2 linked regions of the Ruegeria pomeroyi DSS-3 genome follow. The protein of the gene in region 1 interacts with the protein of each later gene in a pairwise test. Links are inferred from orthologs where the notes say so. Each region holds a gene or a part of one and is shown on either strand. Other genes may lie near its edges. The genes, in order: uvrA and uvrB.

Region 1 (15,810 bases):
CGCGCACCTTCCTGCGCCAGGCGGCGTGGAAGCTGGACAACAAGACGCCCGATGCCACCAAGTTCTGCGCCATGGCCAAGAAATTCGTGACCGAGACCGGTTCCAAAGTGGTGGATCAGTGTCTGCAACTGCATGGCGGCTACGGCTATCTTGCCGATTACGGCATCGAAAAGCTGGTCCGCGATCTGCGGGTGCACCAGATCCTGGAAGGCACCAACGAGATCATGCGGGTGATTGTCGCCCGTCACATGCTGGCCAACCGCTGAGGATCAGATGGCAGATATCGACATCCGGGTCACGGGGCGCGCCGGGCGGATCACCCTGACCCGCCCGCAGGCGCTGAACGCGATGAGCTATGACATGTGCATGGCGATCGACGCGGCGCTGAGGAACTGGCGCGAGGACGACGACGTTGCGCTGGTGATCATCGACGCGGAGGGCGACAAGGCGTTCTGTGCCGGCGGCGATATCGCCGAGCTGTATGACACCGGCACCAAGGGCAATTACGACTACGGGCGCACCTTTTGGCGCGACGAATATCGCATGAATGCGATGATCTTCGAGTATCCCAAGCCGGTGGTCAGCTTCATGCAGGGGTTCACCATGGGCGGCGGTGTCGGCATCGGCTGTCACGGCTCGCACCGGGTGGTGGGCGAAAGCAGCAAGATTGCGATGCCCGAATGCGGCATCGGGCTGGTTCCGGATGTGGGCGGCACGCTGATGCTGGCGCTGGCGCCGGGGCGGCTGGGCGAATACCTGGGCACCACCGCCGGGCGGATGGGGCCGGATGACGCCATTTTTGCCGGTTTTGCGGATATCTATATCCCGCAAGGTGACTGGGCCGGGCTGATCGAGATGTTGGAGGCCTCGGGCGATCCGGCGCTGCTGGCGCCGCATGCACAGACCCCGCCGCCGGGCGAGTTGCGTGCCATGCAGGCTGAGATCGACCGCCATTTCGGCGGCGAGACGCTGGGGGATATCCTGACATCGCTCAAGGGCGATGGCGGAGAATTTTCGTCGAAAATTCTCGCGAGCCTCAGGCGGAATTCGCCACTTTCGATGGCCTGCACGGTGGAGATGCTGCATCGGCTGCGCGGTGCGACGCTCAGCATCCGCAAGGCGCTGGAGCTGGAATACCGCTTCACCTATCGTGCGATGGACAAGGGCGATTTCCTGGAAGGGATCCGCGCCCAGATCATCGACAAGGACCGCAATCCGCGCTGGCAATATGCCGATCTGACGGTGCCCGCAGTGGCGGTATCGGCCATGTTGCAGCCGCTGGGCGCCGAGGCGCTGACATTCGAGGAGGAAGAGGCATGAAAATCGGGTTCATCGGTCTGGGCAATATGGGGGCGCCGATGGCGTCCAACCTGGCCAAGGCCGGTCACGAGGTGACCGGCTTTGACATGGCACCGGTCGAGGTGGCGGGCGTGACCCGCGCGGCCAGCGCGGCAGAGGCCGCGCGTGGCGCCGATGTGGTGGTGACCATGTTGCCCAACGGCCAGATCCTGCGCGCCGTTGCGGCCGAGGTGATCCCGGCGATGACGGCTGGCGCGGCGCTGGTCGATTGTTCGACCGTCGATGTGGACAGCGCCCGCGCGGTGGCGGCGGATGCCGAGGCGGCCGGGCTGCTGGCGGTCGACGCGCCGGTCTCGGGCGGGATCGGTGGCGCGGCAGCCGGCACGCTGACCTTCATGGCGGGCGGCTCGGACGCGGCGTTCGAGAAGGCCAAGCCGCTTTTCGACATCATGGGCCAGAAGGCCGTGCATTGCGGCGCTGCGGGCGCCGGACAGGCGGCAAAGATCTGCAACAACATGATCCTGGGCGTCACCATGATCGCCACTTGTGAGGCCTTTGCGCTGGCCGACAAGCTGGGGCTGGACCGGCAGAAGATGTTCGACGTGGTCTCGACCTCGTCGGGCTATAGCTGGACGATGAACGCCTATTGCCCGGCGCCGGGTGTGGGGCCGCAATCGCCCGCCGACAACGGATACAAGCCCGGGTTCGCCGCCGAACTGATGCTGAAGGATCTGCGGCTGAGCCAGCAGGCCGCCGGCAGCGCCGATGCGGATACGCCGATGGGCCAGCTGGCCGAGGCGCTTTATGCCCAATTCGTCGAAAACGAGGGGGGCAAGGGCATGGATTTCAGCGCCATGCTGCCCCGGTTCGAGAAACGCACACGGGGATAAGGGGCGCCGCCCCTCTTGGCCTGCGGCCAATTCACCCCGGGAGTATTTCTCACCAGAAAGAAGCCGGACCCGTCGGCACCCCTGCCGGCGGGTTTTCGCGTATCGATTTGCACAAAACCTGTTTTGACCTCATCTATTTCCCAGATCCGGCCAGTCGCCGGACGCAATCGGAAGGTAAGCGCATGAAACGGATACTCCCGGGATTGCTTGTCCTGAGCCTGGCCCTGTCAGCCGCACCGGTGCTGGCCGGGAATGGCAATGGGAACGGCAAGGGCGCCCAGAAGGGCGAGAACAAGGTCAAGGTGACCCGCTCGGCCAACCCGGCCAACGCGGTGCACTGTCCGCCGGGCCTGGCCAAGAAGGCGGTGCCCTGTGTGCCGCCCGGACAGGTGAAGGCGCGCTATGGCATCGGCGACCGTATCGAACGCGACTATTTCTGGATCGACGATCCCTATCGCTATGGGTTGAAGCAGACCGGCTATTACGTGCGGGCGGGCGATTATGTCTATCAGGTCGACCGCGACACCCATAAGGTGCTGAACCTGATCGGCGCGGTGGCCGACATCCTGAACTGAGTTTCACGAGCGTATATAGGCCCGACCCGAATCCGGGTCGGGACGATAATCCCAGGCGGTGCCATTGCGCTGCATGGCGGCGTTGACCACCTGTTTGAGGGGCAGACGCTCCCAGACCTCGCGCGCGATCCGCTCCAGATCGAAACTGCCGCCGGTGATCACCCGGTCAAGCCGCGCCTCGGTTTCGGCAAGGTCCGGCTCTCCGGCCCGGTTGTGCCATTCCCCCGGATCCCGGGCCAGATTGTAGAGCTGCGGCGCCGAACCGTGGCAGTAGTGATATTTCCAGTCCCCCAGCCGCACCATGAAACTGGGCCGCATGATGCCCTCGCCATGGTATTCCGAGACGATGGGCACGGTGTCCAGCTCCTGCCCCCGCACCGCGCCCAGCAAGGACCGCCCCTCTAGCGGTGCCACCGGTGTCTGACCGGACAATTCGATCAGTGTGGCGGGCAGGTCCAGCAGCGACACCGGCGTGTCGACCCGGCCGGGCGCGGCGCCCGGCAGGTCGATGATCAGCGGGATGCGCGCCGACCATTCATAGAGGCTGCGTTTCTGGATCAGCCCCTTTTCGCCCAGCATCTCGCCATGATCCGAGGTTACGATGATCACCGTCTCGTCGCGCTGGCCGGTCTCGTCGAGAACCTCGAGCAGCGCACCGATCTTGTCATCGACATAATGGGCCAGCGCCGCAAAGCCGCGTCGCATGGCGATCAGGTTCCGGGGGTCGCGGACCTCGTGGCCGCGCTGATGCAGGCCATGCCAGCGCCGCAGCGCGTGATCGAACTCGGAATAGCGCGCGTCCATGTCAGCGGGATAGTCCGGCAGCGGGATATCGGCGTCCTTGTACATCTCCCAATAAGGGCGCGGCACCACGTAGGGTGGATGCGGGTTGGTAAAGGACACGGTCAGCATCCAGGGCGTGTCCGGGGCGTGGCGCAGGTATTCCAGCGCCCGAAACTGGGTTTCCTCGTCGTATTGCAGCTCTTTCGACCAGCCGGGGCCGATATTCTCGGCCAGGTATTGCGGCGTGAAGTCAAAGGCCTGGAACGAGGCGTCCCCGTCAGGCGGCAGCGGATAGGACCACAGGAACCCCGAGGGGTAGATATCGGGATTGAGACGCCGCTGAAAACCGTGCAACTGGTCGGCGCCGATGAAATGCATCTTGCCCGACAGCACCGTTTCATAGCCCGCATTGGTCAGGTAATGGGCAAAGGTGGGAAGGAAACTGTGATAGGGATCGCCGTTGTCGTAGCAACCGGTGGTCGAAGTATACAGCCCGGTCATGAAACAGGATCGGGCCGGCACACAGATCGGGCTGGGCGTATAGGCGTTGGTGAACTGCACCGCGCGCCCGGCCAGCCGGGTCAGATGGCGGGTGCGGGCACCGGTGCCACCGCAGGCCTCGAGCATGAAGGGCGTCATCTGATCGGCCATGATCAGCAGGATGTTGGGACGTGTCCGTACTGCCATCGGGCGCCCTTTCACATCGGGAATGCGCATAACCGGAATGGTGCACCACGGGGGGCGGCGTCAGCAAGGAGATTTGCAGACCGCTCCGCTGCTTACCAGGGGTTCTTGGGCCCGCGATCCTCGGACAGGCTGTCCTGGTGGGCGGTGACAAGATCCTCGATCGCGTCGGCCAGGTGGATGCGGTCGATATTGTAATCACCCCGCGCCACCCGGATGCGATGGGCGCGCAACAGCACATCGGCATGGGTGCAGCCCACCGGCGGCTCGAACCGATAGCTCGCCAGTTCGATCAACAGGCCCAGCGGATCCTTGAAATAGATCGAATCCATGAAGCCCCGGTCGCGCGGGCCGGAATGGTCGATGCCGCGCTCGTCCAGCCGCTCGACCGCCTGCCAGAAGGTCGCCTGTGACACGTTGAAGGCGATGTGATGCACGCAGCCCGGATCGGTGGGCGTGCGGTCAGGCGTGCCCTTGCGGGTTTCGTTGGTGAACACGGTGATCAAGCGCCCGTCGCCCGGGTCGAAATAGACATGCCCCTCGTCCGGGTTGTCGAGATTGGGCTGGTCAAAGACAAAGGGCATGCCCAGCACCCCCTCCCAGAAGTCGATGGTGCTCTGCCGGTCGGCGCCGGTCAGGGTGATGTGATGCACGCCCTGGGTCTGCAACTTGCGCATGTCTCTCCTCCTCTGATCCCCGATCACAGCATAGCGCGATGGCGGCCTGTCTCAATTGCCGGGCGTTGCGTTTCCCCAAAGTGCCTCGACCATCTGCCGGGTGGCGTCGTCGGCGGGAAAGAACATCTCGATCCTGAGTTCGGACATGGCGATATCGCCGGTGGCGCCGAACTGGGTGATGGTGGTGAAGAAGGACAGCACCGCCTCGCCCAGCCGGTAGCGGGCCGGGATTACGGCGGGCATCGGGGCATCGGCGGCGCCCGGCTGCCGCGCGACCCGTTCCGCCAACCGGGCCACCGCCTGTTCCAGCACCGGGTCGCGGCCGAAATGGGCCAGTTCGGTGCGCAGGCGCGTCAGGCTCAGCCGCTCGACCTCGTCCCGGTTTTCCAGCGCCGCCGCCAGTGCCGGATTGTCCAGCAGTGCGTCGATCAGGCCGTCCCCCGCCCCCAGCCCGGTGGCGGCGAACATCGCCCGGGCGGGGCGGTTCATCGTCTTGAGGCGCCAGTGCCGGTCGACCGCCATTGCCGGATAGGGCGCGTGCCGGGAGAGCATCCAGTCGACTGCCTGTGTCAGCGGCGCCATTTCGGGCGCATCCCCGTTCCGGCTGTGATAGGCAGGCGCCAGCCCCGCCGAGGTGAGCCAGCGGTTGCGGGCGCCGCCGGGCACCTCCAACTCGTCACAGAGCCGCAGCACCATGCCCCGGCTGGGCAGAGCACGGCCGCTTTCCAGAAATGAGATATGGCGGGGCGAGACCCCTGCGGAGAGGCCCAGATCCATCTGGCTCATCCGGCGCAGCTGGCGCCATTCCCGCAGCACATCCCCGAACCTATCCACCATCCCTGCCCTCCGCTTGCCAGGTACAGCATAGGGGAAAGAGCGTGAATTTCACTTACCCCTCAGGTAATTGTTTTGCCGCACCGTGCAGTGGCAGGCTGGCCCCAGCATCAGAAATGGAGAGTTCAGATGACCCATGATCGCGCCACCCGCCTGCTATCGCTTGCCGCTGTTGTCAGCGCGCTGTTCGGGCTGGCCATGTTCGCCACCATCGCGCTGGATCAGCGCGCGCCCTTGGAATTCTTCCTGGACCTTGCGATCCTGCCGCTGGACGGGGCGGACCGATTGGACAGCGCCGCCGTTCGGCTGATGACCGCGATCAGCGGCGGTTTGCTGGTCGGGCTGGGCGTGATGATCTGGCAGGTGGTGCGCGACGTCTATGCCCGCGACCCCGAGACCGGCGCGCGGATCATCCTGCGCGGGGTGCTGGCCTGGTTCGTGATCGACAGCGCCGGATCGGTTCTGGCCGGGGCCGCGTTCAACGTGGTGATGAACAGCGGGTTTCTGGCGCTGTTCCTGCTGCCGCTGCTTTTGGCGCGGCAGGCGCGGGCGCATCCTGCCTGAGTGCACCCGGGGTAGCGGCGGTCACTCCGCCGCCACCCGTTCGGGGTTCAGCATCGGTTTCAGGTAGCGCCCGGTATGGCTGCGCTCGCTTGCGGCCACATCCTCGGGCGTGCCCTCGGCCACGATCATGCCGCCACCATCGCCGCCTTCGGGGCCGATGTCGATGATCCAGTCGGCGGTTTTCACCACGTCCAGATTGTGTTCGATCACCACCACCGTGTTGCCCTGTTCGACCAGCTCATGCAGCACTTCGAGCAGTTTGCGCACATCCTCGAAATGCAGGCCTGTGGTGGGTTCATCGAGAATATAGAGCGTGCGGCCCGTCGAGCGGCGGCTGAGTTCCTTGCTGAGCTTCACCCGCTGCGCCTCGCCGCCCGAAAGCGTCGTGGCCTGCTGGCCGACCTTGATATAGCCGAGACCGACGCGCGACAGCGCATCCATCTTTTCACGGATCGACGGCACCGCCTTGAAGAACTCCTGCGCGTCTTCCACAGTCATATCAAGCACATCGGCGATGCTCTTCCCTTTGAACTTCACCTCCAGCGTCTCGCGGTTATAGCGCGCGCCCTTGCAGGTTTCGCAGGTGACATAGACGTCGGGCAGAAAATGCATCTCGATCTTGATGACACCGTCGCCCTGGCAGGCCTCGCAACGGCCACCCTTGACGTTGAAGCTGAACCGTCCCGGCTTGTAGCCGCGCGTCTTGGCCTCGGGCAAGCCCGCAAACCAGTCGCGGATCGGGGTGAACGCGCCGGTATAGGTGGCGGGGTTTGACCGCGGGGTGCGCCCGATCGGGCGCTGGTCGATATCGATCACCTTGTCGAGGAATTCCAGCCCCTTGATCGTCTCGCAGGGTGCGGGCGTCTGGCGGGCGCCGTTGAGGCGCATGCTGGCGGTCTTGAACAGGGTTTCGATGGTCAGCGTCGACTTGCCGCCGCCCGACACACCGGTGACGCAGACGAATTTGCCCAGCGGGAAATCGGCGGTGACCTCGCGCAGGTTGTTGCCGGTGGCCTTGACCACCGTCAGCTTTTTGCCATTGCCGTGGCGGCGTTCGGCAGGGACTGAAATCTCGCGACTGCCTGACAGGTATTGCCCGGTGACCGAGGCCGCATCGGCGGCGATCTGGGCGGGCGTGCCGTGGCTGACCACCTGCCCGCCATGGACACCCGCACCGGGGCCGATATCAAAGACGTAATCCGCCTCGCGGATCGCTTCCTCGTCATGTTCGACCACGATCACCGTGTTGCCCTGATCGCGCAGGTTCTTGAGCGTGGTCAGCAGGCGGTCGTTGTCGCGCTGGTGCAAGCCGATCGAGGGTTCGTCGAGCACATAGAGCACGCCGGTCAGGCCCGAGCCGATCTGACTGGCCAGGCGGATGCGCTGGCTTTCGCCGCCCGACAGCGTTCCACTTGAACGTGAGAGCGTAAGATATTCCAATCCCACGTTATTCAGGAAACCCAACCGCTCGCGGATTTCCTTGAAGATGGCCTGGGCGATCTCGGTTTTCTGTTTGCTCAGCGAAGCTGGTGCGGCCTCGGCCCAGGCCAGCGCCTCGCGGATCGACATCTGTACCACCTGACCCACATGCAGGCCCGCGATCTTGACCGCCAGCGCCTCGGGCTTCAGCCGGAACCCGCCACAGGCCCCGCAGGGGCGGTTGTTCTGATACTGCTCGAACTCCTCGCGGATCCAGTTGCTGTCGGTCTCGCGATAGCGGCGTTCCATGTTGGGGATGACGCCTTCGAAACTGCGGGTGACCTGATAGACGCGGCCACCCTCGTCATAGCGGAACGGGATTTCCTCGTCGCCCGAACCGCGCAGGAACACCTGTTGCACCTTCTCGGGCAGATCCTTCCACGGGGTGTTCTTGTCGAACTGGTAATGGCGGGCGATCGCCTCAATGGTTTGCAGGAAATAGGGCGACTTGCCCTTGCGCCAGGGTGCAAGGGCACCGTCATAGACCTTGAGGCTCTGATCGGGGACCACGAGGCGTTCGTCAAAAAACAGCTCGACCCCCAGGCCGTCGCATTTCGGGCAGGCGCCATAGGGGGCGTTGAACGAGAAGAGGCGCGGTTCGATCTCGGGGATGGTGAAGCCCGAGACCGGACAGGCAAAGTTTTCCGAAAATGTGATGCGCAACGGCTCTTCGGTCTCTTGCGAGCCCTCCTCGCCGGGCGAAGAGGCCCCGCCCGGGGCCGAGGAGCCGTCCCGTGGCGCGGTCTCCAGGATCGCGATGCCCGAGGCCAGATCCAAAGCGGTGCGCAGGCTGTCGGCCAACCGGGTTTCAAGCCCCTCGCGCACCACGATGCGGTCCACCACCACGTCGATGTCATGGCGAAACTTCTTGTCGAGCGTCGGCGGCTCGTCCAGTTCATAGAACTGGCCATCCACCTTGACCCGCTGAAAGCCCTGCTTGCGCAGCTCCAGGAATTCCTTGCGGTATTCGCCCTTGCGGTCGCGCACGATGGGGGCCAGCAGATAGCCGCGCGTGCCCTCCTCCATCGCCATGATCCGGTCGACCATGTCCTGCACCTGCTGCGCCTCGATGGGCTGGCCGGTGGCCGGGCTATAGGGCGTGCCCGCGCGCGCGAACAACAGCCGCATATAGTCATAGATCTCGGTCACCGTACCAACGGTCGAGCGCGGGTTCTTGCTGGTGGTCTTCTGCTCGATGGAAATCGCTGGGGAAAGACCGCTGATATGGTCCACATCCGGCTTTTCCATCATGTCCAGGAACTGGCGGGCATAGGCGCTGAGGCTTTCAACATAGCGCCGCTGCCCTTCGGCATAGATCGTGTCAAAGGCCAGGCTCGACTTGCCCGAGCCGGAAAGGCCGGTGATCACCACCAGCTGATCGCGCGGAATATCCACGTCGATCCCCTTGAGATTATGCTCGCGCGCGCCGCGTACCTCGATGAACTTCTGCTCAGCCATGAACTGCCCTCGGACCCAATGCCACAGAGATAGGCGAACCGCCGTGAGTCTCCAACCCGATTAATAGAACGTAAAGAGAACAAATGCAGGATGCAAAGGTTTTGGCATTGCATTCAATTCATTGAATGTTAAATTGGCGAAAACCCGCAGACACTCCGACAGGTCCGATATGTTCTTTTTCCGCAAACCCTCCCTGCCCGGCCTGAGCATCACCGAGGCGGTTGACGCCGCCGCACGCGGCGACCTGCTGGTGATCGACGTGCGCGAGGCGGGGGAACTGGCGGCCACCGGCAAGGCCGCCGGTGCCCTGCATGTCCCGCTGATGCAGCTGAGCGCGCGCGCTGACCGAAACCATCCCGAATTCGAGCCGCTGCTGGAGGGCGCCAGTCGGATCGCGGTCTATTGCGCCTCGGGCGGGCGCTCGGCCCGGGCGCGCAAGCTGCTGCTGGGCCTGGGTTACCCCGAGGTTCACAACCTGGGCGGCCTGGGCCACTGGGCCCGTGCTGGCGGCCGGATCGAACGCGCCTGACCCGCCTCAGGTCTTGCGCGCGATGGCCCAGGCGCAGATCGGAAAATCGGGATCGTTGTCCAGAGGATCGGTCTCGGGGTCATAGACCGGCGGCCAGGGCCGTTCGAGATTGCGCAGGGCCGCGTGCCGGTTGCCCCATTGCTCGGCCCGGATCTCCTCCTCGGCAAAGCCGCATTCGATCAGGAAATTCCGCAGACCCCGCGCCGACCAGCGCGAATTGTCCATCGGGGCCGCGTGAAACGGCACAAAGAACGGCACCGCCAGCCAGAAATGTCCGCCGGTCCGCAGCATTTCGAGCACGTTCAGCGTCGCCTCATAAGGCCGGTCCAGATGTTCCCAGACCTGATTGGCCAGTATCAGGTCGAATTGCTCGATCTCTCCGGCCGCGTCGCAATAGGGTCCGGCGCAGATATCGTATTCGGGATAGATAAATCGGCGATAGCTGCGGAACGGGAATTGTTGCCCCCATTTGCCCGAGATCTCGGCCACCTCCAGCCCCTCGGGGCCCAGGTCCTTGATCATCCGGCGGCTTGATCGTGCCATTGCGATCCGGTTCAGACTGGCCACGCGTCTCTCCTTGTGTCCGGGACAGGTAATCAGCCCTTGGCCACCCCGTCCAGACGCGATCGGTGGGGCCATTTGCAAAACCACCCGCAAACGACGAAATTTCCCCTTTCGGTATACGCTCCAGATCGTAATCTGCGGCCACGCGACAAGATTTTGCGTGTTATTTTCGCTTTGTAGACGAGGTTTTGAATGAAACGAATTGGACTGGCCGCATTGGCGCTATGCCTGCCCGCAACACTGGCTGCGCAGGATCAGCCCTCGGCCATATTGGTGCTGGATGGCTCTGGCTCGATGTGGGGTCAGATCGAGGGCAAGGCCAAGATCGAGATCGCCCGCGAGGTGGTGACCGGCCTGCTGGCCGACCTGCCACAGGATCAGCCGCTGGGCCTGACGGTCTATGGCCACCGGCGCAAGGGCGATTGCACCGATATCGAAACGCTGGTGGCGCCCGCGCCCGGTAACCGCGCGGCCATCGCCAGCGCGGTGGCCGGGCTGAAACCCAAGGGCAAGACACCGATGCTGGAGGCCGTGCGCCAGGCCGCCGAGGCGCTGCGCTATACCGAGGAGAAGGCCACCGTGATCCTGGTCTCGGACGGGGTCGAGACCTGTGACGCCGATCCATGCGCCACTGCTGCCGCGCTCGAGGCGGCGGGGGTCGATTTCACCGCCCATGTGGTGGGATTCGATATCGACGACCCGCAGGCACTGGCGCAGATGCAATGCCTTGCCGACCAGACCGGCGGCACATTCCGCAGCGCCGCCAACGCTGACGAGCTGGGCGCGGCGCTGGCCGCCGCCGCCACGGTAAAGCCCGACCCGGCCCCCGGCCCCGCCCGGCTGCTCTTTGCCGCGACCGAGGCCTTTGGCAGCACCTTCCGCGAGGTCGAGGTGGTCTGGGAGGTGTTCACCGAGGATGGCGCGCAGGCGATGGATGCGACCCAGGTGATGAGCGGCGAGACCCAGCTGCCCCCCGGCACCTTTCTGGTGCGCGCCCTGCGCCTGTCCGATGAGACGGTGGAAGAGCGCCGGGTCACCCTGCAACCGGGCGGGCGTGAGGTGGTCGAGATCGCCTTTGATGAACCCCTGCCCGCCGCCACCCTGTCGGCGCCCGCCAGCGGCACCGCGGGCGGAATGGTCGAGGTCAGCTGGACCGGCCCGGATGGCGAGGGCGATTATCTGGCTGCCGGTCCCGTGGGCGCCAATGACGCCAGCTATCTGACCTTTGAATATACCGCCAAGGGCAACCCGCTGCCGCTGCGCCTGCCGGTCGAGCCGGGCGCGTATGAGATCCGTTATGTGCTGGCGGATGGAATTCAGACCCTTGCCCGCCTGCCGATCACGGTGAGCGAGCGCAGTTTCGCGCTGGACGCGCCGGGTAGCGCACCGGTGGGCAGTCTGGTGCAGGTGGAATGGTCGGGCGGCGGCTTTGACGAGGATTTCCTGACCGTGGCCAAGCTGGACGCCAGCAGCGACGGCAACGATTACCTGACCTATGCCTATGTGCGCGACGGCAACCCCGTGGGGCTGCGGATGCCATTGGCGCCGGGCCAGTACCAGCTGCGCTATGTGGTGGGTCAGGACAGTTCGGTTGCGATCAGCCAGCCCATCACGGTGAGCGACCTGAGCGTGACGCTGGAAGCGCCCGATCGGGTGGCAGCAGGCAGCATGGTCGCGGTGAGCCATACCGGCCCCGCCTATGACGGCGACTATGTCACCTTTGTCACCCCGGATGCGGGCGTGCTGGACTATCTTGGCTATGCCTATACCAGCGATGGCGCGACCGTGCAGGTACAGGCGCCCGACATGCCCGGAAGCTATGAATTGCGCTATGTTTCGACCATCTCGGGCGAGCGAATATTTGCCCGCCGCGCGGTGGTGGTGGAGTAAGAAAAACCCTCGCCCGGGGCGCCGGGCGAGGGTCAGCTTTACGTCAGAAGCAGTTGTTCTTACATGTGAATGACGCGCCCGTATGCGTCCAGAACGCTTTCGTGCATCATCTCGCTCAGCGTCGGATGCGGGAAGACCGTGTGCATCAGGTCCTCTTCGGTGGTCTCAAGCTGGCGGCCCACCACATAGCCCTGGATCATCTCGGTCACCTCGGCGCCGACCATATGGGCGCCCAGCAGCTCGCCCGTCTTGGCGTCGAAGATGGTCTTGATCATGCCCTCCACCTCGCCCAGTGCAATCGCCTTGCCGTTGCCGATGAAGGGGAAGCGGCCGACCTTGATGTCGTACCCCAGTTCCTTGGCCTTGGCCTCGGTATAGCCGACCGACGCCACCTGCGGATGACAATAGGTGCAGCCTGCGATGCTTTCGGGTTTGACCGGGTGGGCATGCTTGCCCGCGATCAGCTCGGCCACCATGACTCCCTCGTGGGAGGCCTTGTGCGCCAGCCAGGGCGCGCCGGCGATATCGCCGATGGCATACAGCCCCTCAACCCCGGTCCGGCAATAGGCATCGGTCACCACATGCGTGCGGTCGATCTTGACCCCCAGCGCCTCGAGCCCGAGGTTTTCCACGTTGCCGACGATACCGACAGCAGAGATTACGGTGTCGAATTCCAGTTTCTCGACCTTGCCGCCGGTCTCGATATGGGCAGTGACCTTTCCCTTGGCGCGGTCCAGTTGCTTGACCATGGATTTCTCCATGATCTTCATGCCTTGCTTGACAAAGCTCTTCTTGGCGAAGGCGCTGATCTCGGCATCTTCGACCGGCAGAACGCGGTCCATCACCTCGACCACGGTCGTGTCGGCGCCCAGCGTGTTGTAGAAGCTGGCGAATTCGATGCCGATGGCGCCCGAGCCGATGACCAGCAGTTTCTTGGGCATCCGCACCGGTTGCAGCGCATGCTTGTAGGTCCAGACCAGATCGCCGTCAGCCTCGAGCCCCGGCAATTCGCGCGCGCGCGCACCGGTGGCGAGGATGATGTTCTTGGCGGTCAGTTCCTGGGTGCCCTTGTCGGTCTTGACCGAAACCTTGCCCTTGGCCGGGATCGTCGCCTCGCCCATCACCACGTCGATCTTGTTCTTCTTCATCAGATGGCCGATGCCGCCCGACAGCTGCTTGGCCACCCCGCGCGAGCGTTTCACCACCGCGTCGAGGTCATAGCCGATATTGTCGGCCTTCAGCCCGAATTCCTTGGCGCGCTCCATCAGGTGGAACACTTCGGACGAGCGCAGCAGCGCCTTGGTCGGGATGCAGCCCCAGTTCAGGCAGATGCCGCCCAGATGTTCGCGCTCGACCACACAGGCCTTGAGCCCCAGCTGAGCCGCGCGGATGGCGGCCACATAGCCCCCCGGCCCGGCGCCGATTACGATCACGTCATAGGATTGTGCAGCCATGTTCTTCCCTCGGCCAGACCCGTTCTAAAAACTAGTTTACCATTAAACTAATTTCTCACGCACATCAACAGCCCTGCGCCGCGACAAAAGTGACGCGCCGGCAGCGGCGTTACGTCCGCCATGCCAGCCTATACCGGCAACGGTCTTTGCGCTAGAACCGAGGGCAGCAGCGGCGATGTGGAGAACCGACGTGATGAAAACGCTCAAGGACCTGTTTCTGGCACTGCTCAATGCCACGCTGATCCTGGTGGCGCTGTGCCTGTTTCTGGGCTGGCGGATGATGGCGACGGTGGACACGGTCAGCGACCGCGTGACCGCCAGCATCGCCGAGCTGACCCCTCTGCGCGACGAGATTGCCGGGGTGCGCGCCGAACTGTCCGGCCTGCGGGCCGATCTGGCCGCCGCGCCGGGCACGGCTGCCAGCGCCCGGTTGCAGAACCGCCTTGATGGGTTGGAAGCGCGACTGGACGGGATGCAGGCCCGGATGGCCAGCCTGGCCACCCTGCCCGATCAGCTGCTCGACCGCGCCTTTGAAACCGCCGCAGACCGGATGGCGCGCGGCGTCGCCGAGCTTCGCGGCTGTCAGCCGGCACCGGGCGGAACCTAGAGCCTAGAGCCTAGCCCGCCTTGCGCTGCAACTGCTGCACCGTCGCGCCATAGCCGCCATCCGAGACATACTCTGCCTCGCTCTGGGTGCTGGCCCGGTCAAGGGCCTGATTGCGATAGGGGAACCGTCCGAATTTGCGGATCACCTCGCGATGGGCCCGCGCATGCAGCAGGTTCGATGCGCCTGATTCGGGCATCCGCTGGCACATCAGCCGCACACAGCGTTCCTGATCGCAGAGATTTTCGGAATGCATCATCGGCAGGTAAAAGAACTGCCGCGCCGGTTCGTCGATCTTCAGGTCCCAGCCCTTGTCCACCGCGCATTTCGCGGCCATCAGCGCCGCCCTGTCGGTGGCAAAGGCCTTGCCCGAGCCGCGGAACATGTTGCGGGGGAACTGATCGGTGAGAATGATATAGGCCAGAGCACCGCTGGGATAGGTGAGCCAGAGCGAGAACCTGCCCTCTGCCGCTGCCTCCCATGTGGACTGGAACTTGTCCCTGATCCGGGCGTCCAACGCCTCGTCCTGGGCATACCATCCGGCGGGACCCACTTCGTCCAGCCAGAACTTCAATACGTCTTCGGGGCCGACCATCGGTCTGTCTCCACTCTCCTTTTGTCCCCAGGTTACTGGGGATTAAACGCCTTTTTACAATTCTGTAACAGTAACGATTTGCAACAATGCGTCATGAAGCAAGGGGAAAAATCGCCTACTTCTGCTCTTCTGCCTCCTGATCGGCCTCGAATGCCACTTCTTGCGCCATCTCGATCGCCACTGGCGAGGCGGTCGGGTACATGTAGGCCATGGAACTGGTCTCCTCGACCGGGGTCGAGGGACGCTGAGTCGCGCGATACGCGGCATAGGCGGCGGTCGCGAACATCAGCGATGCGATGAAGAAGAAGAAGCCCGGCGGGCCGAACACCCCGTCCGACATCAGCCAGCCGGTGGTGACCGGCCCGGCAATCGCCCCCAGCCCGTTGATGAACACCAGCCCGCCCGAGGCCGCCGGCATGTCGTCATAGTCGAGATAGTCGTTGGTATAGGCGATCAGCAGAGAATAAAGCGGGTTGGACAGCCCGCCGATGATCAGCGCCGCCAGCAGCAGGAATTCGAACTGGCCGCCCAGCATCGCGCCCAGCATCGCACCGCCGCCGCCGACCAACGCGACAAACAGGATCAGCACCCGCCGGTCCATCCGGTCCGACAGCCAGCCCAGCGGATATTGCACCACCAGCGCGCCCACATAGAAGGTGGCGACAAAGATCGACAGTTGCGACAGCGTCAGCCCCACATTGGCCGCATAGACCGCGCTCATCCCGAATTGGGCCGAGAACACGCCCCCCAGCAGGAACATGCCGACACAGCCCAGCGGAGAGGTCTGCATCAGCGCCTTCAGGCTCATCGGTTTGGTGCTGTCAAAGGCCGGGGTCGGCGAGATCGACAGCAGGATCGGACCAAACGAGATCGAAACCACGATCGAGGCGATGATGAACGCCTCATACCCGCCCGGATCACCGACCTGGAT
Region 2 (15,284 bases), 1.8 Mb from region 1 along the record:
ATCAGCAGCGGCGGCAGGCCCAGGCGCTGGGCCAGCCCGACGCTGCCACGCACCAATGCCTCGCCCCCTAGAAACAGACCGATCAGCCCGGCGGCGATAGAGAGGTATTCCAATTTCAGATATCCCGGAGAAGCGGTGCTCGCCCGCGTCTGATACCTGTGCGCGGGACCGGGGCGCTGCAAGATGGGGCAGAAAATATTGCGCCGCGCGCTGGCGAATCGGCGGAAAGGCGCGCGCCCCGCTACCCTGCCGGGCTGTGGGGCGGTTTGCGGTCTTTGGGCTCGGGGACCGGATCATAGCCGTCGCTACCCAGCGGGTGACAGCGCCCGATCCGGCGCGCGGCCAGCCAGCTGCCGCGCAGGGCACCGTGTTTCTCCAGCGCCTCCAGCGCATAGGCGGAACAGGTGGGCTGATAGCGGCAGTTGAAGCCGACCCAGGGCGAAAAGATCAGCCGATAGGCGCGCACGGGCAGGGCTAGAATGTGGGCGAGCGGGGTCATGGCGCCAATCTAGGGGGCGGCACCGTCACTGCCAAGCGCGGTGCGACGAATTGCAGTGGATCAGGGTTTGGGCGCGTGCAGCTTGCGCAGCGCCCGGCGCAGGTCGTCGAGCAACCCGTCGAAGGGGCGCGACGCGGTGTCACTAGGGCGCCCGATCAGCACATAGTCCCAGCCGGGGCGGCCCATGTCGGGCAGGACCAGCCGTGCGGCCTCGCGCAGGCGGCGCTTGGCGCGGTTGCGCGCCACGGCGTTGCCGACCTTCTTGGAGCAGGTGAACCCGACACGGATACCCTCGGCCTCGCCCGCGTCACGCTTGCGCGCCTGCACCATCATCGAGCCCGCGCCCTGGCGACGCGCACGAGCGGCCTTCAGGAAATCGCTGCGCTTGCGCAGGACCGATATTCCGGATGATGCGCAAACGGACACCGCCGGAGGCATTTCCCCGGGGCTGGCGGTGCCATCCGTGGGGGCCTCCGGCGGTGTCATATCCGTCAGAACGGGTCGCAGCGCTTAGGCGCTGAGTTCCTTGCGGCCACGCGCGCGGCGTGCGTTCAGGATCTTGCGGCCGGCCTTGGTGGCCATGCGCGCACGAAAGCCGTGGCGGCGTTTGCGAACCAGGTTCGAAGGCTGATAGGTGCGTTTCATCGCTCCGTACTCCAATTTCTTGCGGTCGGGCGCGGCGCGGATTCGCCACCCGTGTGTCTGTCGAAGCCCGTCCTCTAATGCCAGTGGCCGGGCAAGTCAAACCCTCTGAGAGGGGTTTTGCGGGCTTTTGCAACAAATTCACCCCGTCCGCCAGAGGAAAGGTTTCAGTTTCCGGCTGCGGCGGCCGGTTTTCTCACGTTTTTGTCCCTTTGCGTTCAACCGGGCGTGAATACCCTGTTGTTTGGCGGCTTGGGTCTGCATCTTGGGGCAAATGAAACCAGACCCAGAAACAAAGCCGGATCCGATGCGCCAAACCGCCCAACCCGCGCCGCAGCGCCTGCTGCGCCATCTGCCGCTGATCGTGATCGTGCTGATCGCGGTGATCGGGGCCATCACCCTGCGCGACTATCTCAGCTTTGACACGCTGGCGGCGAATCGCCAGGCGCTGCTGGCCTATCGCGAGGCGCATTACGCTGCGCTGGCCGCGATCTTTGTCGCGACCTATGTGCTGATCGTGGCCTTTTCCCTGCCCGGTGCTGCGGTCGCCTCGATGACCGGCGGATTCCTGTTCGGTCTGGCGGTCGGCACCGTGCTGAACGTGGTCGCCGCCACAATCGGGGCGGTGGCGATCTTTCTGGCCGCCCGCGCCGGGCTGGGGGCGATGCTGACCGCGCGGCTCGAGGCCTCCGAGGGCACGGTCAAACGGCTCAAGGAGGGGTTGCGGCGCAACGAGATCGAGGTGCTGTTCCTGCTGCGGCTGGTGCCTGCGGTGCCGTTCTTTGCCGCCAACCTGATCCCAGCGCTGGTGGGGGTAAAGCTGCGCAACTATGTGCTGACCACGGCGCTGGGCATCGTGCCCGGGGCGATCGTGTTCACCTGGATCGGGGTGGGGCTGGGCGGCGTATTCGACCGAGGTGAAAGCCCCGATCTGTCGCTGTTCCGGGAACCCTTCGTGATCGGGCCGATTCTGGGTCTGTGCCTGCTGGCGGCGCTGCCCATCGCGATCAAGGCCCTGCGCGGCAAGCCGGAGGGCGAATGATGGAGCGGATCGAAACCGACCTGCTGGTGATTGGCGCCGGTTCCGGCGGGTTGTCGGTGGCTGCGGGTGCCAGCCAGATGGGCGCGCGGGTGGTGCTGCTTGAAGGGCATGAAATGGGGGGCGATTGCCTGAATTATGGCTGCGTCCCGTCCAAGGCGCTGATCGCCAGCGCCAAGGCGGCGCATGCCCGTATGACGGATGCCGGTCTTGGCGTGGCCGGGCAGGAACCGCAGGTGGATTTTGCCGCCGTGAAGGATCACGTCGCCGCGGTGATTGCACAGATCGCACCGGTCGACAGTCAGGACCGGTTCGAGGGGCTGGGCGTGCGGGTGATCCGCGAATACGGGCAGTTCGTTTCGCGAACCGAGGTGCAGGCTGGCGCGCATCTGATCGCTGCCCGGCGCATCGTCATCGCCACCGGCTCGACCCCCTTGATCCCGCCGATACCAGGGCTGGACAGCGTGCCCTATCTGACCAACGAGATCCTGTTTGATTTGCGCCAACGCCCCGACCATCTGCTGATCATTGGCGGCGGCCCCATCGGGCTGGAAATGGCGCAGGCGCATGTGCGGCTGGGCTGCAAGGTCACCGTGATCGAGGCCGCCCGCGCCCTGAACCGCGAGGATCCCGAGGCCGCCGCGCTGGTGCTGACCCGTCTGCGCGCCGAAGGGGTCGAGATCGCCGAGGACACCGCCGCCGCTCAGATACGCGGCCGGGCCGGCGCCATCGAGGTGGTGAGCGCCGAGGGCCGAATCTTTGCCGGCAGCCATCTGCTGGTTGCGGTCGGGCGCAAGGCCAGTACCGACCGGCTGAACCTTGATGCGGCGGGGGTCGAGACCACCCGGACAGGCATCCGGGTCGATGCGTCGCTGCGCACCAGCAACCGCCGCGTCTATGCCATCGGCGATGTGGCGGGTGGCCTTCAGTTCACCCATGTGGCGGGATATCAGGCCGGGGTGATCCTGCGCTCGGCCCTGTTCGGCCTGCCCTCGAAGGCGCGGACCGACCATATCCCGCGCGCCACCTATACCGACCCGGAACTGGCCCAGATCGGCCTGACCGAGGCGGAGGCCCGCGACAGACACGGCGACAGGGTCGAGGTGGCCCGGTTCGACTATCTCCACAACGACCGCGCCATAGCTGAAGGCCGCACCGAGGGGTTCATCAAGGTGATGGTGGTCCGGGGCCGCCCGGTGGGGGTCACAATCGTCGGCCATCAGGCCGGGGAACATGCAAACTTGTGGTCGCTGGCGCTGGCCAATAACCTGAAGATGAGTCAGGTTGCCGCGATGGTGTCGCCATATCCAACCATCGGCGAGATCAGCAAGCGTGCGGCGGGGGCCTATTTCTCGCCGCGCCTGTTTGAAAATCAGTCAGTGAAACGGGTCGTCGGGCTGGTGCAGCGCTGGCTTCCCTGACGGAAAGGACATCATGCTGAACTCGCTTTCGGGCCGGTTTCTGATCCTGACGGTCGCCTTCGTGATGTTGGCCGAAGTGCTGATCTTTGTGCCTTCGATCGCGCGGTTCCGGCAGGATTTCCTGCAAAACCGGCTGGAACGGGCGCAGATCGCCTCGTTGGCGCTGCTGGCGGATGACATGCTGGCCACCGATCTCGAGACCGAGCTGCTGGAAAACGCCGGTGTCTATAACGTGGTGTTGCGCCGCGACGAGGTGCGGCAGCTGATGCTCAGCTCTCCGATTCCCGGCCAGATCGGGCAGAGCTATGATTTGCGCCAGGCCTCGCCCTGGATCCTGATGCGCGATGCGCTCTTGCGCTTCTTCATGTCCGAGAACGAGGTCATCCGGGTGATCGGAGAACCGGTAAAGGAGGCCGGATTGCTGATCGAGGTCACGATGGACAGCCAACCGCTCAGGATGGCGATGATCGACTATGGCGCGCGTATCCTGCTGTTGTCGCTGGTGATCTCGATCATCACCGCCTTTTTCCTGTTCCTTGCGGTGCGGGCGATCCTGGTGCGGCCGATCCGGGGCGTGGTCGACTATATGCAACGCTATGCCCGTGCGCCCGAGGATGTGCGGGGCATCATCACCCCCAATTCCGGCGTGACCGAACTGCGCGAGGCCGAGGAAGCCCTGCAGATGCTGCAACGCCAGCTGACCCAGGCACTGCGCCAGCGCGAGCGGCTGGCACAGCTGGGCGGCGCGGTGGCCAAGGTCAGCCATGATCTGCGTAATATCCTGACTTCGGCTCAGCTGTTCACCGACCGGATCGAGACAAGCGAGGACCCGCTGGTGCGCCGGATGGCGCCGAAACTGGTCAACTCGATCACGCGGGCGGTGTCGCTGTGCGAGAGCACGCTGGCCTTTGGCCGGGCCGAGGAACCCTCGCCGATGCTGACCATGGTCCGCCTGCATATGGTGGCCGAGGATGTGGTCGCCAGCGAGCGGCTGGCGCTGGGCGAGGGCGCGATCGAGATCGTCAACGAGGTGCCCGAGACGCTGAGCGCGCGGGCCGATCCCGAACAGCTGTTCCGGGTTGTTATGAACCTGGTGCGCAATGCACGTCAGGCGCTGGAGGCCACCGGGCAGGCCGGTCTGGTCGCGGTTTCGGGCCACGAGACCGAGGCGGATTGGGTGATCGAGGTGCGCGATACCGGCCCGGGACTGCCCCTCAAGGCGCGCGAGAACCTGTTCACCCCGTTCCAGGGCGGTGTGCGTAAGGGCGGCTCGGGCCTGGGCCTGGCGATTTCCGCCGAACTGGTGCGTGGCCATGGCGGTGCGCTGGTTCTGAAAGACAGCGGCCCGAGCGGAACCGCCTTTGAAATAAGGCTCCCGAAAGGCGGCGAAACTTTTTGAGAGAATTTCGCAGAATCGGGTTGCGCCCTCCCAGCCTAAAGTCTAGATAGCCCCTCACCAAGCGGACCGATAGCTCAGTTGGATAGAGTACTTGACTACGAATCAAGGGGTCGGGGGTTCGAATCCTCCTCGGTCCGCCATGGTAATCTCCTAAAAATCAAAGACATGGCAGGCTTTGCCGAAACCGGCGACATGTAGTCGCTACTGTGGTGCGCGAACGCGCGCGAAACGTTCAACCCGCGTTCGGCAGGCGCCGGGCTTACGCTGTCGTCTCATTCTTTTCATACCTCTGCTTCAGTACCATGCACGGCTTGGCGACCCCTCACCCAAGGACCGCCCCCTGTTCGGCATCCCGGTGGCATAGTGCTCCTGGCCGAAGTCGATCCCAGCCTTCCCCTGTCCGGCCGGAACACCGCGGGTTGAGGGGCACAGATCACCAACAAACGCATCCTTGAAAGGGTGTTCAACCGCTTCAAGAGTCCGGGTGCGACCTTGATGCTGACGCACAAGCGCGCTCACGTGAACCTTTGCGGCGCAAAATCGCCGAGGTTGCATGTCGGCGAGCGCTGTTGGGCGAGATCGGCAACCACCTTGCCCGTCAGACCGCCCAGGGTCAGGCCGATATGCTGGTGACCAAAGGCAAATATCACCCGATCCGAGGATGGGGACGGCCCGATCACCGGCAGCGAATCCGGCATCGTCGGGCGATGCCCCAGCCAGGTTTCGTCGGGTGCGCCAAGCTGGCCGAACATTTCGTGCGATTTGCGCTGCAGGTAATCTGTACGCTTGGTGTTGAAGGGCGCGTCGATGGCGTTGATTTCCACGGTCCCGGCGATGCGCAGCCCCTGCGCCATCGGGGTTGCGTAAAACCCGGCCTCGGCCCAGCCGACCGGCCGCGACACAAGGCTGGCGTGATCGCGGTAGAGAATATGGTACCCGCGCTCGGTTCCCAGAGGCAGGCCTTCGGCACCGGTGCCGGCGATCTGCCGCGAGCGCGCCCCGGCAGTGAGGGCGAAATGCCCGGCGCGAAGCGTGCCACCGTCGTTCAGCCGGACCGTCACGCCGCCTTCGTCAGGATCGCAACGCTCGACCCGGGCGGGCAGGTAGGTTCCACCCAGTGTCTCGAACCGGTGCTGCATTCGGCCAACCAGGGCCTGCGGGCTGGTCACATGGCGTGCGCCCTTGAAATGCAGGCCTCGGTGAATGGGCTGTTTCAGGTTCGGCTCCATCGCGCGCACCTCGTCCGGGCCAAGCTCCTCGAAGCGCACCCCCTGGGCCCGACGCAGCGCATTGCTGGCGCGCGCGCCCTCGTATCCGGCCCGGGTTGACCAGACATAGAGACAGTCATTGCTGACGATCAGGTCTTCGGCCCCGGCTGCCATGATCAACGGGTCAAGCCCCGCATCGGCATCGGCCAGAAACCGCCCCAGCGCCTCGGTGATCCTTCGAACCCTGGCTGCGCGGCAATTGGCGAGAAAGGACAGCATCCAGCACGGGTTCTTCAACCCGTGCAGCAGGTTGAAGCTGAGCGGGCTGTCCTTGCTGGTCAGCAGATACGGCAATGCGGCAAAAATCGCCGGGCTGTTGACCGGAATGCAGGCATAGGTGGCGATGGTGCAGGCCGACCCATAGGTGGTTCCCGATCCGGGCGGGTTCGGATCGCAGAGCGCCACCTTCAGCCCATCCATCTGGGCATAGAGCGCGGCGGACATGCCGACCATGCCCGCACCGGCAACGATCAGATCGAAATCAGGCTGGGCTGTGTTCACGGTTTTGCTCCTTCATGCGCGGGGGCGCAGGTTCCCGGGGTCGTGTGGGCTGTCGGCAATCACCACCGCGTCATAGCGTTCGTCAAGGATTTCGACGCTCAGCCGTGTGCCCTCGGCCGCATGATCCAGGGGCAAGATGGCCATTGCCAGATGTTTGCCCAGAAAATGACCATAGGCGCCAGAGGTCGTCAGGGCGATCACCTTGTCGCCGCAGCGCACCGCCTGGTTCATCGCCGGTTCCACTCCACCCGCCTCGCAATCCACCTCGAGCGTGACCAGTTTCACGCTCTCCTTGCCGACGCGTTCGGCAACGGCCTGTGCGCCGATGAACCCGGTCTTGCCGGTGGCGATGAAACGCCCGAGGCCAAGCTCGTGCAGCGTGTTCTGTGTGGTCAGTTCCTGTGCGACCGCACGATAGGATTTCTCGATCCGCAGGCTGTCGAGCGCGCGCATGCCGACGTGGCGCAGGCCCAGATCGGCGCCCGCCTGCTCCAGCTGGTCGAGGATGTGATGCTGAAAGGCGATCGGGTGATGCAGTTCCCAGCCCAACTCGCCGCAATAGTTGACCCGCATCAACCGGACATCCGTGGCCCAGCCGACCTCGCCCTCGTGCAGATCGAACCACTTGAAGCTGTCATTCTCCAGCGGCGCGTCGACAATCCGCGAGAGCAGTTCACGCGATTTCGGCCCGGCCACGGTGAAACAGCCCCAGCCCATGCTGACATTGGTGAGGGTGGCCGCGTCCGCAGGGCGCAGGCGGCTGCGCAGGACATGGTCGTCATGCACCTCGCTGAAGGCCGGCCCACAAATGTAGAACCGGTCCTCGGCCAGCCGGGCAACGGTGAATTCAGCGCAAAAGCGCCCGTTTTCGTCCAGCGCATGCGCCAGGGTCACCCGGCCGTCGCGTTTGGGCATGGCATTTGCCAGGGCGCGGTCCAGGAACGCCATGGCTCCGGCACCGGAGACCTCCCACTTGGCAAAGCTGGTGAAGTCGATCAGGCCCACCGCGTTGCGGATGGCCCGGCATTCCGCCCCGATCGCCTCGAAGGCGTTCGAGCGGCGAAAGGTAAGGGTCTCGGGCGTGCGGTTGCCCTCTGCATCGAACCAGCGGGCGCGCTCCCACCCACCTGCGACACCCCAGACCGCACCGGCGCGGGTCAGCCTGTCGTAACAGGGGCTGGTCTTGCCGGGCCGGGCGGCGGGCATTTCCAGGTTCGGATAGTGAATGTCGAAGATATGGCCATAGGTTTCCTCGTTCTTCAAACGGGTGTGGTTCTTGCCTGCATGGCCGTTGAAGCGGCGCGGGTCGACCGGCCACATGTCGATCGTCGGCGCCCCCTCGGTGATCCATTCGGCCAGATACCGGCCCACGCCGCCGCCATAGCAGATGCCCGCCACCATTCCCTCGGCCAGCCAGTAGTTCTGCAAACCCGGCGCCGGGCCAACCAGCGGAAAGGCATCCGGCGTATGCGCGATGGGTCCGTTGACCACGGTCCGGATGCCCGCGGCGGCAAAGGATGAGACGCGCCTGAGCGTGCCTTCGATGAATGGTTCCAGACTGTCGTAATCGGGCGTCATCAGCTCGGCCCCGAAACCGGGAGGCACGCCGTTGATCGCCCAGCTCTTCGGGTTGGGTTCATAAGGCCCCAGGATCAGCCCGTCGTTTTCCTGCCGCAGATAGAACCGGCTCTTGTCATCACGCAGCACCGGCATTTCAGGCCGGCCGGCCCTGTTGTGATCCGCGAATTCCTTGATGGTTTCGGTCACCACATATTGATGCATCACCGGGATCGAGGGCACATTCAGCCCCACCATCGCTCCGGTCTGGCGGGCATAATTCCCGGTGGCCGTCACCACATGTTCGGCCAGAAAGTCGCCATTGGGTGTCGAAATCAGCCATTCGCCAGACGCGGTGCGCGAGATTGCGGTCGCTTCGGTGTTCAGATGGATCTTCGCCCCCATCCCGCGCGCGCCGGTTGCCATGGCCTGGGTCAGGTCCGCGGGCGCAATATGACCATCGCCGGGGTGATAGAGGGCAGCGATCACATCACCCAGATCGGCCAGTGGCCAGAGTTTCTGGGCCTCTTCGCGTGTGATCAGCGCACAGTCGATGCCAAGATAGCGGGCAAAGCTCAGATAGGCGCGGTATTCGTCCAGCCTGTCGTGATCCGTGGCCAGACGCAGCTGGCCGCATTGATGAAACCCCGAAGGCTGTCCGGTCTCCGCCTGCAGTCGGGCATAGAGCTGCATCGAGTGCTTGTTGATCAGGCTCATCGTCTGGTTCGGATAGTATAGCGGCAACAGCCCCGCCGCATGCCAGGTCGATCCGGCGGTCAGCTGCGTGCGCTCCAGCAGGCAGCAATCTGTCCAGCCCAGCCGGGCCAGATGATAAAGGACGCTCACGCCGACCACGCCGCCGCCGATCACCGCAACCCGCACCTGTTTCACCACTCGCCCGCCTCCGAAATAGGTTTGCTCAGCCAAAGACAGGCCCGCGCGCCGCCACCGCCATTGCGAGGCGCATCCTCTTTATAGGGCTGGAAAAATCCCCGAGACCCATGAAAAAACGCCGTCTTCCGCTGAAAAGCGTCGCGACCGTTGCGGTTCTCGCTGCGTATCGGGGGTTTTGCGCACAGCGTGGAATCAGCGGCGGCCCGCCTTCTATCCCGCACCGGCGCACCCCCTGATGCCAGATTCCGGCATCAGCCGGACGCACCCCCTTGAACCGGAACAAAAACAGACCAAGATCGGGGACGAAAGGAATCCCCCCGATGCCCGATGCCCATTCCGACAAGTCTGCTGCGCTGATGCATGCCCCCGCGCCCGACGTGAAGGCCCGCCCCAAGCTGGAGGGCGGTCGCCGGTTCGTCATGCAGACCGAGTTTCAGCCGGCGGGCGATCAGCCCACCGCCATTGCAGAGTTGACGCAGGGCGTGAACGAGGGCGAGCGCAATCAGGTACTGCTGGGCGCCACCGGCACCGGCAAGACCTTTACCATGGCCAAGGTGATCGAAGAGACCCAGCGCCCGGCCATTATCCTGGCCCCCAACAAGACACTGGCGGCGCAGCTGTATGGCGAGTTCAAGGGGTTCTTTCCCGATAACGCCGTGGAATATTTCGTCTCGTTCTACGACTATTACCAGCCCGAGGCCTATGTGGCGCGCTCGGACACCTATATCGAGAAGGAATCCCAGATCAACGAACAGATCGACCGCATGCGCCACTCGGCCACGCGGGCGCTGCTGGAGCGCGACGATGTGATCATCATCGCCTCGGTTTCCTGTATCTATGGCATCGGTTCGGTCGAGACCTATGGCGCCATGACCCAGGACCTGAAGGTCGGCGGCGAATATGATCAGCGCCAGATCATGGCCGATCTGGTCGCCCAGCAGTACAAGCGCAACGATCAGGCCTTTCAGCGCGGCAGTTTCCGGGTGCGCGGCGACAGTCTGGAAGTCTGGCCCGCCCACCTGGAGGACCGCGCCTGGAAGCTGTCCTTCTTTGGCGAGGAACTGGAGGCGATCACCGAGTTCGATCCGCTGACGGGGCAAAAGACGGATACGTTCGACCAGATCCGCGTTTACGCCAACTCGCACTATGTGACGCCCAAACCGACCATGCAGCAGGCCATCATCGGCATCAAACAGGAGCTGCGCCAGCGGCTGGATCAGCTGGTGGGCGAGGGCAAGCTGCTGGAGGCGCAGCGGCTGGAACAGCGCACCAATTTCGATCTGGAAATGCTCGAGGCGACCGGTGTCTGCAACGGGATCGAGAACTATTCCCGCTATCTGACGGGGCGCGCCCCTGGCGAGCCGCCGCCGACGCTGTTCGAGTTCATTCCCGATCACGCCATTGTCTTTGCGGATGAATCCCATGTCAGCGTGCCCCAGATCGGCGGCATGTACCGGGGCGACTATCGGCGCAAGTTCACGCTGGCCGAACACGGCTTCCGCCTGCCCAGCTGCATGGACAACCGTCCGCTGAAGTTCGAGGAATGGGACGCCATGCGCCCGCAATCGGTCTTTGTCTCGGCCACGCCCGCGGCGTGGGAGATGGAGCAATCGGGCGGCGTGTTCACCGAACAGGTGATCCGCCCCACCGGTCTGCTCGACCCGCAGGTCGAAATCCGCCCGGTCGAAATGCAGGTCGACGACCTTCTGGACGAAGTCCGCAAGATGGCCGACCAGGGCTTCCGCACGCTCGTGACCACGCTGACCAAACGCATGGCCGAGGACCTGACCGAATACCTGCACGAACAGGGGATCAAGGTCCGCTACATGCATTCCGATATCGACACGCTGGAACGGATCGAGATCCTGCGCGACCTGCGCCTTGGCGCCTTCGACGTGCTGGTCGGCATCAACCTGCTCCGCGAGGGGCTCGACATCCCCGAATGCGGCCTCGTCGCCATTCTGGATGCCGACAAGGAGGGCTTCCTGCGCTCGGAAACCTCGCTGATCCAGACCATCGGGCGCGCCGCGCGCAACGCCGAGGGCCGCGTCATAATGTATGCCGACCGGATCACCGGCAGCATGGAGCGCGCGCTGGGCGAGACCGACCGCCGCCGCGCCAAACAGATCGCCTATAACGAGGAACACGGGATCACCCCCGCGACGGTGAAAAAGAATGTCGAGGACGTGCTGGCCGGCCTCTACAAGGGCGACACCGACATGTCCCGCGTCACCGCCAAGATCGACAAGCCGCTGCATGGCGGCAATCTCGAGGCGGTGCTGGACGGGTTGCGCGCCGACATGCGCAAGGCCGCCGAGAACCTGGAATTCGAAGAGGCCGCCCGCCTGCGCGACGAGGTCAAGCGGCTGGAGGCGGTCGACCTGGCGGTGTCAGACGACCCGATGGCCCGGCAATGGGCGGTCGAGAGCGCCTCGGAGCAGGCCGTGAAATCCCGGGGCCGGAGTACCGCCGGACGACCGGGGCAGCGGGGCGGTAATGTGAAGCGGCGGGGGCGGTAGGCCTCGCCTTCGCGTCGCTGCCTGTCAGGCTGCCGCTCTCGCTCATCGCACAATCGAAATTGATCGGGATCAACGCTTTGCATCCTTAATGGCGATAACATCGCCTCGAAACACAACATTGGGTTGTTTTCTCATCTACGCTTTTTTGCGCACGCAGGGGCGGTTTCCCGCGCCTGTCGGCGGGGCTGCAACAAGGAGCTGCTGCGAATGAAGTACACTCTCTCGCTTCATAGCCGATCCTCTCCCTTCAGGATCGTACTCGAAATCAACGGCGATCCCGACTCGGATAGCTTCCATTGGACCGAGATCGAGCCCGACCACGAAAAACCCTTCTTCATGGCCGCCTCCAGGTCGCTTGGTTATTTCGACAATTCAGCAAAGCATGGTGAGATCAAGCGCGCCATATTCAAGGGTTCGGGGGTGGCGACGGACAAACGCCCGCCCGTGTTGGAACTGCAGATCTGTCGGCTTCCGGAATTCAAGATCAGGGATTTCGAGCATTGCTGGCAGGGAAACATCCTCAGATGGGCTGACAGCCCTAATTACCAGAAACAGTCCCTGCAACGTTTCACCTGGCGAGCGGAAGCCGTCTAGAAGCAAGCGTAGCAAGCGTAGGGTGGGCAGTTCTGCCCACCATCCCACCATCGCATATTGCCCTAACAACCGCATTTGTGGGCAAACTGCCCACCCTACACTACTCGCCAAACGCACCTTCGGTCGGGCGGCCCGCCCATTGCGCATCGACCCGGCCCAACCGGATATCGCGATGGATTGTTGAAAACGGCCAATCCACCGCCCGATCCACAAGCCCGTGTTTGACCGGATTGCCCCAGCAATATTCCACATGGCGCCGGAAATCGTCCTCGTCGCGGATCAAATGTTCCCAGAACCGTCTCTGCCAGATGCCGCATTCCCGTTTTGCGCGCTTGCTCTCGGACCGGTGTGTAGGGTGGGCAGTTCTGCCCACCGCCCGCGAGAACCGGTGCTTGATCTTGCGCCAGCGCTCCGAAAACGCGCTGTCGCCCGGCGGCAGGGTCCAGACCGCGTGCAAGTGGTCGGGCAGCACGACGAAGGCCTCGCAGACAATCGGCGCCTCCCGGATGGTCAGCGCATAGGCATGGCGCAGGTCGTTGATCCGCTCGGTCAGCAGCGTGGACGACCGGTCGGCCAGCGCGAGGGTAAAGAAGTAACTGGCTCCGGCGATCCGGGCGCGACGGTAGTTTGGCATGAGGCCAGGATCGGGAAAACCGGTTAACCAACGGTTGACGCAATCGGGTGGTGGGCAGGACTGCCCACCCTACGCGGGGGATGCAGCCTGCGTGAAACGGTCAGAACCTTCACCGGGCGTGATGAAAGAGGGTTGGCCCATGGGTCCTGTCCATCTCCGCCACCTAAATCTTGGCAGTGGCCCGCGACCGTCGTATAACTTGCCCTCATGCGTATCGCCGTTTTTGCCATCTCCCTCGCCTATGTCCTCCTCTATGGCTGGGCCTGGGTCGGGACCGTCAACGCCTCGATGGATGCGGCTGGGCGGGGCATGGCGCTTGGATTTCTCACCGTCGGCATTGGAGCCACCGCGATTTTCGTGATCCCGGCGCTTGTTCTGGCGATAGCCAACCGCGCGCCCAAATGGGCGCTGGGCCTGTCCCTGGCCCCTGCGGCCTTGCTGTTCCTGGTCGTGATGACCGGGGTGATCTGATGCCCGCTCAGGCCCGGTAGAACAGGTAGCGTTCGGGCGGGATGCTGTCGGGGGCTGCGACTGGGGTGAACCCGACCAGCGGCTGGCCCGAGATGATCAGGCCGCCGGGCACCATAACACGGGCGATCAGCGGGCTGAGCCGAGCGGCCTCGGCCACGTCATCGGCCTTGATCCCCATGCCGAAATCGTAATGGGCCAGAACGATCGGGGCGCCCTCGGCGGCCAGACGCTCCAGCATCGGTTCCGCTTCGCCCATCAGGAAATCCGCCTCGGGCGGGGTGCACGAGGGGTGGCATTGCAGCACCCGATCCATCACCCGGATGCGGCGGCCCGGCAGGATCTCGCGCAGGTGGTCATAGGTGCGCCCGTTGCCCAGCCCCATGTCGAGCACCTCGCCCGGGATGCCGGAGATCTGAAGCGCAGCCCAGTTCAGCCCGTCCCGTTGCGCGGTCAGGCGGCGCAGCATTGAATCCAATCGGCTCATCGGTCGGTCTCCTCGGCGGGCATGGTCCATGGCTGGCAGGGGCCGGCCAACAGCCGCGCCAGCAGCGCCCCGGAGAACTGCCAGATTTCGTCGTCATGCACCAGATGGTGGGTCAGGATGCCAAAGGGCTCGGTGGCATCGGCGCGCCCCTCGCGCCGATCCGCCAGCAGCGTGGCGGTCTGGGCGATCAGGGTCTGCGGCGCCACCAGTCCGCGGCTGCCGCGCCAGTCGATCGGGTCGAGATGGGTGTTGACCTGCGCCAGCCCCGGCGCGGCCATCGGGCTGCGGCGCGGGGTTGCGGTGGACAGCGCGCGATAGCCCAGCGGGGGCAGGCCGGCGGTGACCTCGGGCGCGATCCGGTTCCAGGGCGGCACGAACATCGGCCGCAGCGCATCGCCAAACAGTGCCTGCAACCGTGCCTTGCCTTGCCCGGCCTCGGTCAGGATCTCGGACAGTGGGCGGTGGGCGCGAAACTCGGCCTTCTTCTCGGTCGCGGGGACGTGGTTCTGGTGCGCCCAGCCATGCACGACCGGGACCAGATGCGGATGCGCGGTGACGTGGTCAGCCAGCGCGGTATCGGCCCCGGCGGGGATCACCGCCAGATGCACGGGCAGGTCCAGGTCCTCGGCCAGCGCGGTCAGCCGGTCCAGCTGTGGGGTCGTGCTCACCGCGTCATCGTCGCGCCACCAGAGCGGCAGGGTAAGCCCCTCGGCCGCCCATCGCGCCAGTTCGGCATCGAGTGGGGTCCAGTCCGGGGTCATCGTGCCGCCTCCATCATCTCGACCATGCGCACCGTCTCTGCCGCGCCGTCAAAGCGCAAGGTGGTCGTGTCGCGTCGCGGGTCGCGCATCACCTGTTGCAAGGCCCGCATCAGGGTTTCGGGGGTCAGCTCGGCGCTGGTCACCGTGGCAAAGCCGGGCAGGGCGGTCAGGGCGCGGGCGCGCAGACCCTGCTCGACCTCCTTGCCCGCGTCAAAGGGGATCAGCACGGCGGGGGTGCGCGCTTGCAGCAGGTCCAGCGCGGTATTGTAGCCGCACATGCTGACCGAGGCCGCGGCATGGGTCAGCATGGCGCGGAAATCGGGGCGCGCGGGTTCCACCGTGACCGGGGCGTTGCTCGCCTGCTCTTGCAATGCGGCCACCTCGGCGCCAGCCTGGGTGCCGCCCACCAGCAGCCGCCAGCGGTGGGAGGGCATCCGGCGCGCGGCCTCCAGCGCGACCCGGAACAGCGGCCCGCCCACGGCACCGCCACCGGCGCTGACCAGGATCTCTCCCGCCCCGGCGCGCTCCGGGTGCGGTTCGGCAGGGGGCGGCGCCACATAGCCGGTGTAGCGCAGCTTGTCTGCCAGCGCGGCGCTGACTG

What was found.
Region 2: the proteins of uvrA (region 1) and uvrB interact in binary tests that used the Escherichia coli proteins (3 or more experiments, as listed by UniProt). The link is inferred for Ruegeria pomeroyi DSS-3 from one-to-one orthologs.

Annotation. Positions count from the first base shown.
Region 1 is NC_003911.12:2,351,202-2,367,011, forward strand. Bases 6,128-9,554 are described here. They hold uvrA (excinuclease ABC subunit UvrA), read right to left. Parts: upstream 9,244-9,554; coding sequence 6,328-9,243; downstream 6,128-6,327. Other genes in these bases: SPO_RS11245 (hypothetical protein), read left to right, coding at 6,128-6,306; SPO_RS11255 (rhodanese-like domain-containing protein), read left to right, coding at 9,413-9,554. In the rest of the region: SPO_RS11210 (acyl-CoA dehydrogenase family protein), read left to right, coding at 1-266; SPO_RS11215 (enoyl-CoA hydratase/isomerase family protein), read left to right, coding at 274-1,320; mmsB (3-hydroxyisobutyrate dehydrogenase), read left to right, coding at 1,317-2,189; SPO_RS11225 (hypothetical protein), read left to right, coding at 2,372-2,764; SPO_RS11230 (sulfatase-like hydrolase/transferase), read right to left, coding at 2,768-4,234; SPO_RS11235 (VOC family protein), read right to left, coding at 4,327-4,908; SPO_RS11240 (helix-turn-helix transcriptional regulator), read right to left, coding at 4,960-5,745; more of SPO_RS11245, read left to right, coding at 5,872-6,127; more of SPO_RS11255, read left to right, coding at 9,555-9,772; SPO_RS11260 (methyltransferase domain-containing protein), read right to left, coding at 9,779-10,339; SPO_RS11265 (vWA domain-containing protein), read left to right, coding at 10,529-12,226; lpdA (dihydrolipoyl dehydrogenase), read right to left, coding at 12,286-13,680; SPO_RS11275 (hypothetical protein), read left to right, coding at 13,856-14,287; SPO_RS11280 (DUF924 family protein), read right to left, coding at 14,298-14,879; SPO_RS11285 (MFS transporter), read right to left, coding at 14,995-15,810. UniProt on the Escherichia coli protein: The UvrABC repair system catalyzes the recognition and processing of DNA lesions. UvrA is an ATPase and a DNA-binding protein. A damage recognition complex composed of 2 UvrA and 2 UvrB subunits scans DNA for abnormalities.
Region 2 is NC_003911.12:532,287-547,570, forward strand. What follows is about bases 9,239-12,139. They hold uvrB (excinuclease ABC subunit UvrB), read left to right. Parts: upstream 9,239-9,540; coding sequence 9,541-11,739; downstream 11,740-12,139. Other genes in these bases: SPO_RS02755 (hypothetical protein), read left to right, coding at 11,947-12,139. Also shown: SPO_RS02700 (calcium/sodium antiporter), read right to left, coding at 1-113; membrane protein insertion efficiency factor YidD, read right to left, coding at 242-499; rnpA (ribonuclease P protein component), read right to left, coding at 560-985; rpmH (50S ribosomal protein L34), read right to left, coding at 1,010-1,144; SPO_RS02720 (TVP38/TMEM64 family protein), read left to right, coding at 1,449-2,183; SPO_RS02725 (dihydrolipoyl dehydrogenase family protein), read left to right, coding at 2,183-3,601; SPO_RS02730 (sensor histidine kinase), read left to right, coding at 3,615-5,000; SPO_RS02740 (NAD(P)/FAD-dependent oxidoreductase), read right to left, coding at 5,516-6,769; SPO_RS02745 (GcvT family protein), read right to left, coding at 6,782-9,220; more of SPO_RS02755, read left to right, coding at 12,140-12,333; SPO_RS02760 (REP-associated tyrosine transposase), read right to left, coding at 12,434-12,967; SPO_RS02765 (hypothetical protein), read left to right, coding at 13,175-13,438; SPO_RS02770 (class I SAM-dependent methyltransferase), read right to left, coding at 13,446-13,922; SPO_RS02775 (polysaccharide deacetylase family protein), read right to left, coding at 13,919-14,683; SPO_RS02780 (glycosyltransferase family protein), read right to left, coding at 14,680-15,284. UniProt on the Escherichia coli protein: The UvrABC repair system catalyzes the recognition and processing of DNA lesions. A damage recognition complex composed of 2 UvrA and 2 UvrB subunits scans DNA for abnormalities.